One region of the Burkholderia sp. 22PA0099 genome, then DNA from elsewhere that is predicted to be linked to it. Evidence: riboswitches for the same ligand, from Rfam matches in the RefSeq annotation. Region 1 holds a riboswitch; the other holds the start of a gene.
What was found. Region 1 has a riboswitch for cobalamin ahead of cobW (cobalamin biosynthesis protein CobW). Riboswitches for the same ligand answer to the same signal wherever they lie in the genome.

Region 1 (5,025 bases):
GCCCGGATTCGGCTCGGTGCGCAGCCGGCACCAGCGTCGGCTCAACTCCGACACGAACGCGATGCGCTCCGCGTCGGGCTGATAGCGCACCACATCCACCTCGGTATGCGGGCAGCGGTAGGCCAGCCCCTTGAAGCTGACCGCGCGCGTGACGATGCGCCCGTCCACCTCGGGCAGCGCCACGTGCATCGCGATGTCGCGCGCATGCAGCCCCTGCGGATCGGCCAGCCACGCCTCGCGGTTGCCGCCCGACAGGATCACCTGCAGCACGGGCGCGTCGCCGGCCAGCTCGACGGCGGCCGGCGCGTCGATCACCCCGGCCGCGAACGCCGTGGTGTTGAGCACCAGCGCAACCCGCTCGGACGCGCACAGCCGCGCGATCACCTCGCGGCTCACGGCGTCCTTCAGCGAGGTGACGGCGATCGGCAGCGGGTTGAGCCCGTCGCGTTCGAGCGCCGCGATCAGCGCATCGAACACGGCCGTGTTGGCGGCCTGCCAGTGCGCCTTGTAGAACAGGATCGCGACCACCGGCGCGCCGGGCGTCCAGCGCGCGCGCCAATCGTCGAGGGTGGCCGGCTCGCTGGCCGGGTGGTACAGCGCGGCGGCCGGCAGCGGACGCGGCGGCGCCGGTTCCTCGCCGTGGCCGAGCGCGTGGAACGCGATGCTGCGCAACAGCGCCTGCGCGTTGAACGCGCCGCCCTCGCGCAGATAGCGCCACCATTGGCGGCACAGCGCCGGATCGACGGTGCTTTTGGCGATCAGGCTCGGATCTTCCTGCAGATCGCCCGAGAACATCGCCAGTTGCTGGCCGCGCCGCTCGGCCAGCGCCACCGCCTGTTCGATCCCGTACGGCCAGTAGGCCTCGCCGCCGAGATGGTCGATCACCACCACGCGCGCGTGCTGGAGCACGTCGTCGAGGTAGAAATCGACCGACGCCGGCTGGCGCAGGAACGTGACGTTGGCGAGCCGCACGCTCGGGAAACCCGCGCCGAGCAGCGGCACCGCGCTGGCCAGCAGCGACAGCGTGGTGTCGGCCGAGCTGAGAATCACGATCTCGGCCGGCTGCTGATCGATCCGGATCACGCCCTGCGTGTCGTCGACGAAACCGCCGGGCGTGGTGCGCAGCAAATGCATCGTTCGGCCGGCCTCGTCAGGCGGCCTGCACGGCCGTGCCGAGCGCGGCCACGAACGCGCGCTGCAGTTCGGCCGCGTCGAGATCCTCGCCGATCAGCACGAAGCGGCTCGCGCCACCCTCGCCGTCCTGGAGCTTGCGGTCGAAGTAGCTGTCGAAACGGCCGCCCACGCCCTGGATCACGAGCCGCATCGGCGTGTCGGGCAGCGCCGCGAAGCCCTTGACGCGATAGATCGTGTGCTGATCCACCAGCGCGCGCAGCGCGGCGATGGTCGCCTCGCGCGAGCTGACGCGCGCCTCCACCACCACCGAGTCGAACTCGTCGTGATGGTGATCGGCGTCCTCGGCCGAGCCGTGGTGATCGTGGCGCAGGTGGATGGTGTCCTCGGAGGCCGCGTTCAGGCCGATCAGCGTGGCCAGGTCCAGTTCGCCGCGCTGCGCGCGCACGATCTTGACGTGCGCCGGCACTTCCTCGCGGATCGTCGCCTCGACGGCCTCGAACTGGCTCGCGTCGAGCAGGTCGGTCTTGTTGACGATCACCAGGTCGGCCGACGACAACTGATCGGCGAACAGCTCGTGCAGTGGCGATTCGTGGTCGAGGTTCGGATCGGCGCGGCGCTGCGCATCGACGGCATCGACATCCTCGGCGAACTGGCCCGCGGCCGTGGCCGGGCCGTCCACCACCGTGATCACCGCGTCGCACGTGAAGCTGTTCTTGATCGACGGCCAGTTGAACGCCTGCACCAGCGGCTTCGGCAGCGCGAGGCCCGAGGTTTCGATCAGCACGTGGTCGATCTGCTCGCGGCGCTCGACCAGCGCTTCCATCACCGGATAGAACTCCTCCTGCACCGTGCAGCACAGGCAGCCGTTGGCCAGTTCGTAGAGCTGGCCGGCCGCTTCCGCGCCTTCCTCGCAACCGATGTTGCAGCCTTTCAGGATCTCGCCGTCGATGCCGAGTTCGCCGAACTCGTTGACGATCACCGCGATGCGGCGGCCCGAGGCGTTTTCGAGGATGTGACGCAGCAGCGTGGTCTTGCCGCTGCCAAGGAAGCCCGTCACCACGGTTACGGGAATTTTGCGCATTTGCATGGGAAGTCGTCCGTCGGAGAGTCTGTCTGGATGTCTGGCATCGATGGCGTGCGCCGCCGGGCGCGGCACGGCCGGGCCGCGCCGCTGCGCATGCCGGTGGCCGCGCCAGCCGCGACGGCTGGCTGGGGCTCGGCGCCGCCACCCGCGGCGCGCCCCGTTTCGGGACTGCCGGCGCGCGGCCGTCCCGTGGTTCTGGCCGGTATCCGGGCTGACGACAGCGCCGCTTCGCCTTCCCGGACGCGGTTCGCATCCAGTGGCCGAGCCGCGCATCGAAAACTTCGACGCGCGGTGAAGCGGGCCTCGCATCGCGTTCGCGATGCATTCGCTTGACCGTTGCGGGGGCAGCACAGGCGGGCGCCGTCCGCGTCGCGGCGAGGCCTCCTGTTTCCCGTTCAACTGCGTGCGCAGGAATCCGCACGCGAGCACCAAAACGCGTGCGAGTGTAGGCGTCGCGTCGGAACGCGTCAAGGCGACGCGGGGGGTGGGCGGCGGGGCCGGAACGGTGTGGGGATGTCGAGCGGCACACGCATGGCGCACTTCCGGCCGCCGATGCAACGCAAGCGGGCGGCCGGCAGTCCGACTGCCGCCTGAAAATCGGCCGGAAGCCGCCCGGAATCGCTGTGCTATCGTATGCGCGCGTTCGGTGCCCGCCCCCGCATTCGCGGTGGCGGTTAAACGGGAAACAGGGCGCGGCGCGAGCCGCACAGCCTGTGCTGTCCCCGCAACGGTACGCCGCCGGCGACGCGCGCAAGCGCTCGCACGGGCCGACCACAGCCACTGCCGCTCGCGGCGGGAAGGCGTCGGCCCGAGGCGGCCAGCCCGGATACCGGCCGACGCAAGCGGCGGGCCACGGCCCGCCCGACGCGGCGTTCGCGAGGGACGCACGCCGCGCGAACCCGCATCGCTACCGCATTCTTGATCGACACCGCATGACCCGTTCCGCTCCGGACCACGCCCCGCACGCATGGCGTCTCGCCGTCGGCGTCGGCTGCCGCGCCGGCCGCCCCGCCGAGGCCATCGACGCCGCCATCGACGCCGCGCTCGCGCGCCTCGGCGCGCTTTACGGCCACGAGGCCGCGTCGCGCGCACACATCGCCTGCGTCGCCACGCTCGACGCAAAAGCCGGCGAACCGGGCCTGGTCGCATGCTGCGAGCGTCATGGCTGGCCGCTGCGGGCGATCCCGCGCGAGGCGATCGCGGCGCGCAGGCCAGCGCTTGAAGCATCTGAAGCACCCCAAGCATTCGATGCACCTCGCGACGATGTCGATACCGATCCCGCAACCGGCCCGCGCCGCCCATCCGCCGTGCAGGCACGCTTCGGCATCGATGGCGTGTGCGAGCCGTGCGCGCTGGCGGCCGCGCCGCAGGGTCGGCTGCTGGTGCCGAAAACGATCGTCGACGGCGTGACGGTCGCGATCGCCGGACCGGCCTGAGCCCGCCCCTTGCTTGCCCCGAATTCCGAACCCCGAAGGACCGACACCCGATGAAAACCGATCCCGAATCGCATCAGCGCATGACCGAACGCCGCCGCGCCGGCCACGAGAAGAAGCAGGCCGCGGCCACCGCCGAGAAGGGCCTGCTGATCGTCAACACCGGCAACGGCAAGGGCAAGAGCACGGCCGCATTCGGCATGGCCGTGCGCGTGCTCGGCCACGGCATGAAGCTCGGCGTGGTGCAGTTCATCAAGGGCGCGCTGCACACGGCCGAGCGCGACCTGCTCAACACGTTCGCCGAATGCGATTTCGTGACGATGGGCGACGGCTACACCTGGAACACGCAGGATCGCGAGAAGGACATCGCCACCGCGCGCAAGGGCTGGGACGAGGCGCGCCGCATGATCGACAGCGGTGAATACCAGATGGTGATCCTCGACGAGCTGAACACCGTGCTCAAGTACGACTACCTGCCGCTCGACGAGGTGCTGGCGGTGCTGAGCGCGCGCGCGCCGTCGCTGCATGTGGTGGTGACCGGCCGCCACGCGCCCGACGCGCTGATCGAGGCCGCCGATCTCGTCACCGAGATGCGGCTCGTCAAGCACCCGTATCGCGAACAGGGCGTGAAGGCGCAGCCCGGCGTGGAATTCTGAGCGTGACGGCCGGCATGCTGGCGTGCCCGGCGCTGTTCCTGAGCGCGGGCGGCTCCGGGCAGGGCAAGACCTCGGTCACGGCCGGCCTTGCGCGGCTGCACAGGCGGCTCGGCCGGCGCGTGCGCGTGTTCAAGACCGGTCCCGACTTCCTCGATCCGATGATCCTGGAACGCGCGAGCGGCGCGCCCGTGTACTCGCTCGATCTCGGCATGGTCGGCGAGGCCGGCTGCCGCGCCCTGCTCGCGCGCGCGGCAGCCGAGGCCGACCTGATCCTGATCGAAGGCGCGATGGGGCTGTACGACGGCACGCCGAGCAGCGCCGATCTGGCCTGCCGCTTCGGCGTGCCGGTAGCCGCGGTGATTTCGGCGAAATCGATGGCGCAGACGTTCGGCGCGCTCGCGTTCGGTCTCGCGCGGTTCCGGCCGGAGCTGCCGTTCCACGGCGTGCTGGCGAACCGCGTCGGCTCGGCGCGGCACGCAACATTGCTGCAGGCCGCGCTGCCCGACGACATCCGCTGGCTCGGCCATCTGCCGACCGATGCGGCCATCGCGCTGCCCGAACGGCATCTGGGCCTGCATCAGGCCGGTGACATCGACGATCTCGACGCTCGCCTCGACCGCGCCGCCGATGCGCTCGCCCAGACGGCGCTCGCCGCGCTGCCGCCCCCCGTCGCGTTCGCCGCGCCCGAGCATGACGCGCCCTTGCCGCGCCGGCTCGA
Region 2 (5,025 bases), 1.5 Mb from region 1:
GAACAGGTTGTCGAGATGCGCGCTGACGTACCACGCCTTCGTGATGTCGTAGCGCGCCGTCAGGTTCACCACGCCGTAGCCGCCGAGCCGCTCGCCGAAATCGTCGCGCGCACCGCTGACGAGCCATTCGCCGCCGACGCGCCAGCCGCCGAACGGATGGCTCGCCGAAAACGCCGCGAACCGCCGCGCGCGCCGCACGAGATCCTGATCCGCGCTCTGGTCGACCGGGTTTTGCAGCGTGGCCGACACGCGCAAATCGGTGCGCCCGAGCTGCCCCTGCCACGATGCCTCCAGCCCCTGCACCTTGGCGCGACCCGCGTTCTCGGCCGTGTAGATGAAGCCGCCCGGGCCCGGCACGTATTGAATCAGATTCGCGTAGCGCGTCTGGAACAGGTTCAGGCGCAGCAGGCCGAGCGCATCGGACGCGTATTGCAGGCCCGCCTCCACCGAATGACTGCGCTCGGGCAGGATCGCCGGATTGCCCGACAGCGGATAGTACAGATCGTTGAAGGTCGGCGCGCGAAACGCATCCGAGTAGCTGGCCGTGACCTTCCAGTGCTCGCCCAGATCGAGCCCGTAGCCGAGATAGTAGCTGTTGGCGCCGCCGAAATCGGAGTATTGATCGCGCCGCACGTTGGCCTGGAACTGGCTGTTGCCGACGCGGCCCGTATAGCCGAGCCAGCCCGAATTCACATGCCGCTGCGGTGCCGAATAGAGATCCGAATCGAACGACTGATCGAGCCGCTCGTAGCCGGCCTGGATCGTCTGGCCGTGCGCGATCGTGAAATCGTTCTGCCAGGTGTATTGGCGATTGTCGGTGTTGAAGCGGTCGGTGTAGGCGCCGTTCAGCCAGTTCTGGCTGCGGTCGTTGCCGGTCGACACGCGCAGGCGGGTGGTCCACCAGTCGGCCAGCCGGCCGTCGGCGAAGGCCGAGATCTGCTGCACGCGGCTGTAGAGCGTGTTGAGATCGGTGGGCGCGCCGTAAGCGTTGTCGAAGCTGTTGGTGTCGTTCGACTGGAACCAGCTCACGCCGGCCGTCCAGCCGTTCGTGAAGCGATGCCGCAGCGTGGCCGACACGCTTTCGTTCAGGTTGCCGTTCGCGTTCGGGTTCGCGCCGGGCTGCAGCGCCGGGTCGATCGCCGAGAAGCCGTCGGTCTTCTCGCGCGACAGCGACAGCGAGAACGTGGTGCGCCCGTCGGCGTCGAGCCGGCCCGACACGCCGGCCTGCTGCGTTTGCGTGTGATAGCTGCCGTAGCCCACCGAAAAGTCGAAGCGCGGCGGATGATTGCCGCCATCCTTGGTGAACACCTGCACCACGCCGCCGATCGCGCCCGAGCCGTACAGCGACGACACGTTGCCGTTGACGATCTCGACATGGTCGATCTGGTCGAGCGGCAGGTCGGCGATCTGCGCCGCGCCGAGGCTGCCCGAATCCACCCGCACGCCGTCGATCAGCACCAGCGACTGAGTCGATTGCGCGCCGCGCAGGAACAGCGAGGCCGTCGAGCCGGGGCCGCCGTTGCGCACGATCTGCGCGCCCGGTGCCAGCGCGAGCAGGCCCGGCAGATCGGTGGCGCTGCTGCGGGCGATGTCGTCGCGCGAGAACAGCGTGGTTTGCGGCAAGGCGTCGGCGAGCTTTTGCGGGCCGCGGCTCGCGGTCACGACCACCGGGTCGAGTGCGGTGGCGGCGGGATTTGCGGCGGTGGTTATGGCGGCGGTTGCCTGGGCCGTTGCATTCGGCACAGCGGAAGACACCGCCTGCGGTGCATCAACCTGCGCGCTCGCAAAACAGGGGAGCCCGCACATCGCGGCAAGCGCGGCGCGGACAATCGGGGTACGCATCGAGAACATCCTGTGGGCCAGCGCGGCGCCTGCCTCCCCGCAGGTCCCGCCTCCGGAAGCCGCGCGCGGCGCGCTTCCCCGCTTCGGCCGGTATCCGGGCTGGCGACCGGCACGCCCCGCCTTCCCGCGCGACAGGCCGCGCAGTGGCCACGGCCGCCAGGCGGCCGATCGAGGGACGGCTTGCGTCGGCGTTCATGCTGAAAACGTCGACGCGGTCGCTTACCGTTGCGGGGGCAGCGCAGGTTGGCGCGCCGTTGCCGGCATCGCACCCTGCTTCCCGTTTAACCGCGCGCCACGCCGAGGCATGGCGCGCGAGCACCGAAGCGGCGCCAGTGTAGGAGCCGCAAAACTGCGCGTCAAGAAAGCCGCCCGGCACCGCCATCGTGTCGTGCAACGAATCAAATGCCGTGCTTTGCGGCGCATTTCACGTCAGGAAGGGGGGTGTTACGTCTGGATACGTTACAAATGTCGGTACGGCGGGCTTTCCGCGCTAAAATGCCGGGTCTTTAGAGGACGCAGCACATGCTTAACGAACTCGAAACCCTATCTCAGAATATTGGCCGCCTGATCGCGCTGAATCAACGCCATCACACCGAGCGGCTCGCGCTCGAGGAACAGGTCGCGCAATTGCGCGCCGATTCCGAAGCGGTGCGCGTCGAGCTCGAACAATTGCGCGATGAACGCAATGGTCTCGTCTCCGAGCGCGACACGCTCTCCGCGAAGATCGACGATGCGCAGATCAAGCTCAACGCGATCCTCGAGAAACTGCCGCGCTCGAAGCAGGCCGCCGACGGCGACAGCCAGCTCGATCTGCTCGGCGCCGCGGAACCGACCGTTGGCAAGGATAACGACGCGGCCAGCCACGGAGAACATGCATGACCACGAAGCAGATCGAAGTATCGATTCTCGGCCAGTCGTACCGCCTCGCCTGCTCGCCCGAAACGGAAGCGGCGCTGCTCGAAGCGGTGGCGCGCGTCGATGCCGAGATGTCGAAGATCCGCACCAACAGCTCCGTGCGCGGCACCGATCGCATCGCCGTGATGGCTGCGCTGTCGCTGGCTTCGGAGTTGCTCCGGCTGCAACAAAGCGTTCGTCACGGCGAAGCATTTCCCGCGGAAGAAATCCGGCGTACAATGCACCACATGAATGAACAGCTCGGTGCGGTACTGGCCCAGCAAGAGGCGCGATAAGCGGCTCGTCGGAACGGCCTCAGGGCTGCTCCGAATCAAGCGGTTCATACGGGTCCGGTCCACAAGATCGAATCCACAAGGTTCTCTCAGCTTCCCTGCCTGGTTCGCCAAGGTCATATATTCCTTGAACCAATAGCCTTCGTGCACGGTTGCGGAAATTTGTAGCACGGGCGAGCGCGTCACTCTGTCTGATGTACCCGAAGTGCTGCTAACTGCGACCAATTCTGAACCCCTGGTTCAGGATGCCGGCCTAGCGGCCAAGGCGGGGACCTATTCAACGGCATCGGGCCACGCCCGGTGCCGTTTTTCATTGGCGGCCGCGTTTTCTCGCGCGTCATGCCGCTCTCTCGCCTCTTCAGCCCCCTCTTTCAGCGAGCGCATCCATGCAATTCTGGCTGATGAAATCCGAACCGGACGAAGCGAGCATCGACGATCTCGCCAAGGCGCCGCAGCACACGCTGCCGTGGACCGGCGTGCGCAACTATCAGGCACGCAACTTCATGCGCGACACGATGCAGATCGGCGACGGCGTGCTGTTCTATCACTCGAGCTGCCCCGAACCGGGCATCGCGGGGCTGGCCGAAGTGTCGTCCACCCCCTACCCCGATCCCACCCAGTTCGATGCGGCCAGCCCGTATCACGATCCGAAGTCGACGCACGAGAACCCGCGCTGGACGCTCGTCGACGTGCGCTTCGTGAAGAAGAGCCCGCTGATCGCACTGGCGGCGCTGCGCGAACACGATGCACTGGCCGAGATGCGTGTGCTCGCGAAAGGCAACCGCCTGTCGATCACGCCGGTCACGCGCGCGGAATGGCGCTTCATCACCGAGAAGCTGATGAAGTGACGCGCCGATGCTGCGCTGGGTCAGACATCGTCAAATCGCCCGCACAGCGCCGGAACTCGATGCGTCTTTCATCTGCCTAACGCTCGCGCAATCGCGGGCCACGGCTGCCCGCGGCTGCCTCGACAAGACGCGCGGCCCCGGCGAACCTGCCTCGCGCCGCGCACCAACAGGAGCTCATACGATGAAAAAATCCGCTGCCGCACTGGCACTCGCGCTGTCCGCCATGATTCCCGCCGTCCACGCCCAGGTCGCGCCGCAGCCGGCCGGCGTGCTGTCGCTGTCGGCACAAGCCAGCATCGACGTGCCGCAGGACGTGGTCGACATCACGCTGTTCTACGAACAGGAAGCGAAAGATCCGGGCAGCCTGACCGCCGAGCTGAACCGCCGCGCCGATGCGGCGCTGTCGCGTGCGCGCGGCGTGTCGGGCGTCACCGCGCGCACCGGCGGCTTCTCGGTCTATCCGAGCACCGATCGCGACGGCAAGATCTCCGCCTGGCGCGGCCGCACCGAGGTCGTGCTGGAGTCGCGCGATTTCACGGCCGCCTCGAAACTCGCGGGCGATCTGTCGAGCTCGCTGCAGGTCGGCAACGTCGCGTTCTCGCTGTCGCCGGAAGCGCAGCGCACGGCCGAGCAGAAGCTGACGACGCAGGCGATCCAGTCGTTCCGCGACCGCGCCGCCGAAGCCGCCAAGGCGTTCGGCTACGGCGGCTTCGCGATTCGTGAGGTCAGCGTGGGCGGCGGGCGCAGCGTGCAGCCGTATCCGCGCATGATGGCGATGGATTCGGCGCCGATGATGTCGGCCAAGGCCGCCGCGCCGATCGCCGTGGAAGGCGGCAAGGCCACCGTCACCGTCAACGTGAACGGCTCGGTGCAGATGAAGTAACGCATGGCGTCGAGCGGGTGGCGCGCATCGGCGTGGCCCGCAAGACAAACGGCCCGACCAGCGCAAGCCGGTCGGGCCGTTTTCGTATCGGGCGTCGAATCCGACGCCGCGCTCAGGCCGCCGCGGTGCGACGTGCCTTGCGATACGACCACACGAGCAGCAGCACGCCGGCCACCACCATCGGCAGCGACAGCCATTGCCCCATCGACAGCCCCAGCGCCAGCAGGCCCAGGAAGTCGTCCGGCTCGCGCGCGAACTCCACCGT

Region 2: linked by a shared signal. The riboswitch ahead of AB4851_RS20130 (TonB-dependent receptor domain-containing protein) and the one ahead of cobW (cobalamin biosynthesis protein CobW) in region 1 are both predicted to bind cobalamin.

What each region holds. Positions count from the first base shown of each region.
Region 1 covers NZ_CP163165.1:2,556,844-2,561,868, forward strand. The annotation lists gene cobN (cobaltochelatase subunit CobN) at 1-1,134, opposite strand, end outside; gene cobW (cobalamin biosynthesis protein CobW) at 1,151-2,221, opposite strand; cobalamin riboswitch at 2,398-2,666, opposite strand; cobalamin riboswitch at 2,846-3,071, shown strand; gene AB4851_RS26770 (cobalamin biosynthesis protein) at 3,151-3,654, shown strand; gene cobO (cob(I)yrinic acid a,c-diamide adenosyltransferase) at 3,705-4,307, shown strand; gene AB4851_RS26780 (cobyrinate a,c-diamide synthase) at 4,322-5,025, shown strand, end outside.
Region 2 covers NZ_CP163165.1:1,069,254-1,074,278, reverse strand. The annotation lists gene AB4851_RS20130 (TonB-dependent receptor domain-containing protein) at 1-1,842, opposite strand, end outside; cobalamin riboswitch at 1,910-2,180, opposite strand; gene AB4851_RS20125 (ATPase) at 2,365-2,721, shown strand; gene AB4851_RS20120 (cell division protein ZapA) at 2,718-3,032, shown strand; RNA gene ssrS (6S RNA) at 3,122-3,305, shown strand; gene AB4851_RS20110 (EVE domain-containing protein) at 3,416-3,877, shown strand; gene AB4851_RS20105 (SIMPL domain-containing protein) at 4,059-4,760, shown strand; gene lgt (prolipoprotein diacylglyceryl transferase) at 4,873-5,025, opposite strand, start outside.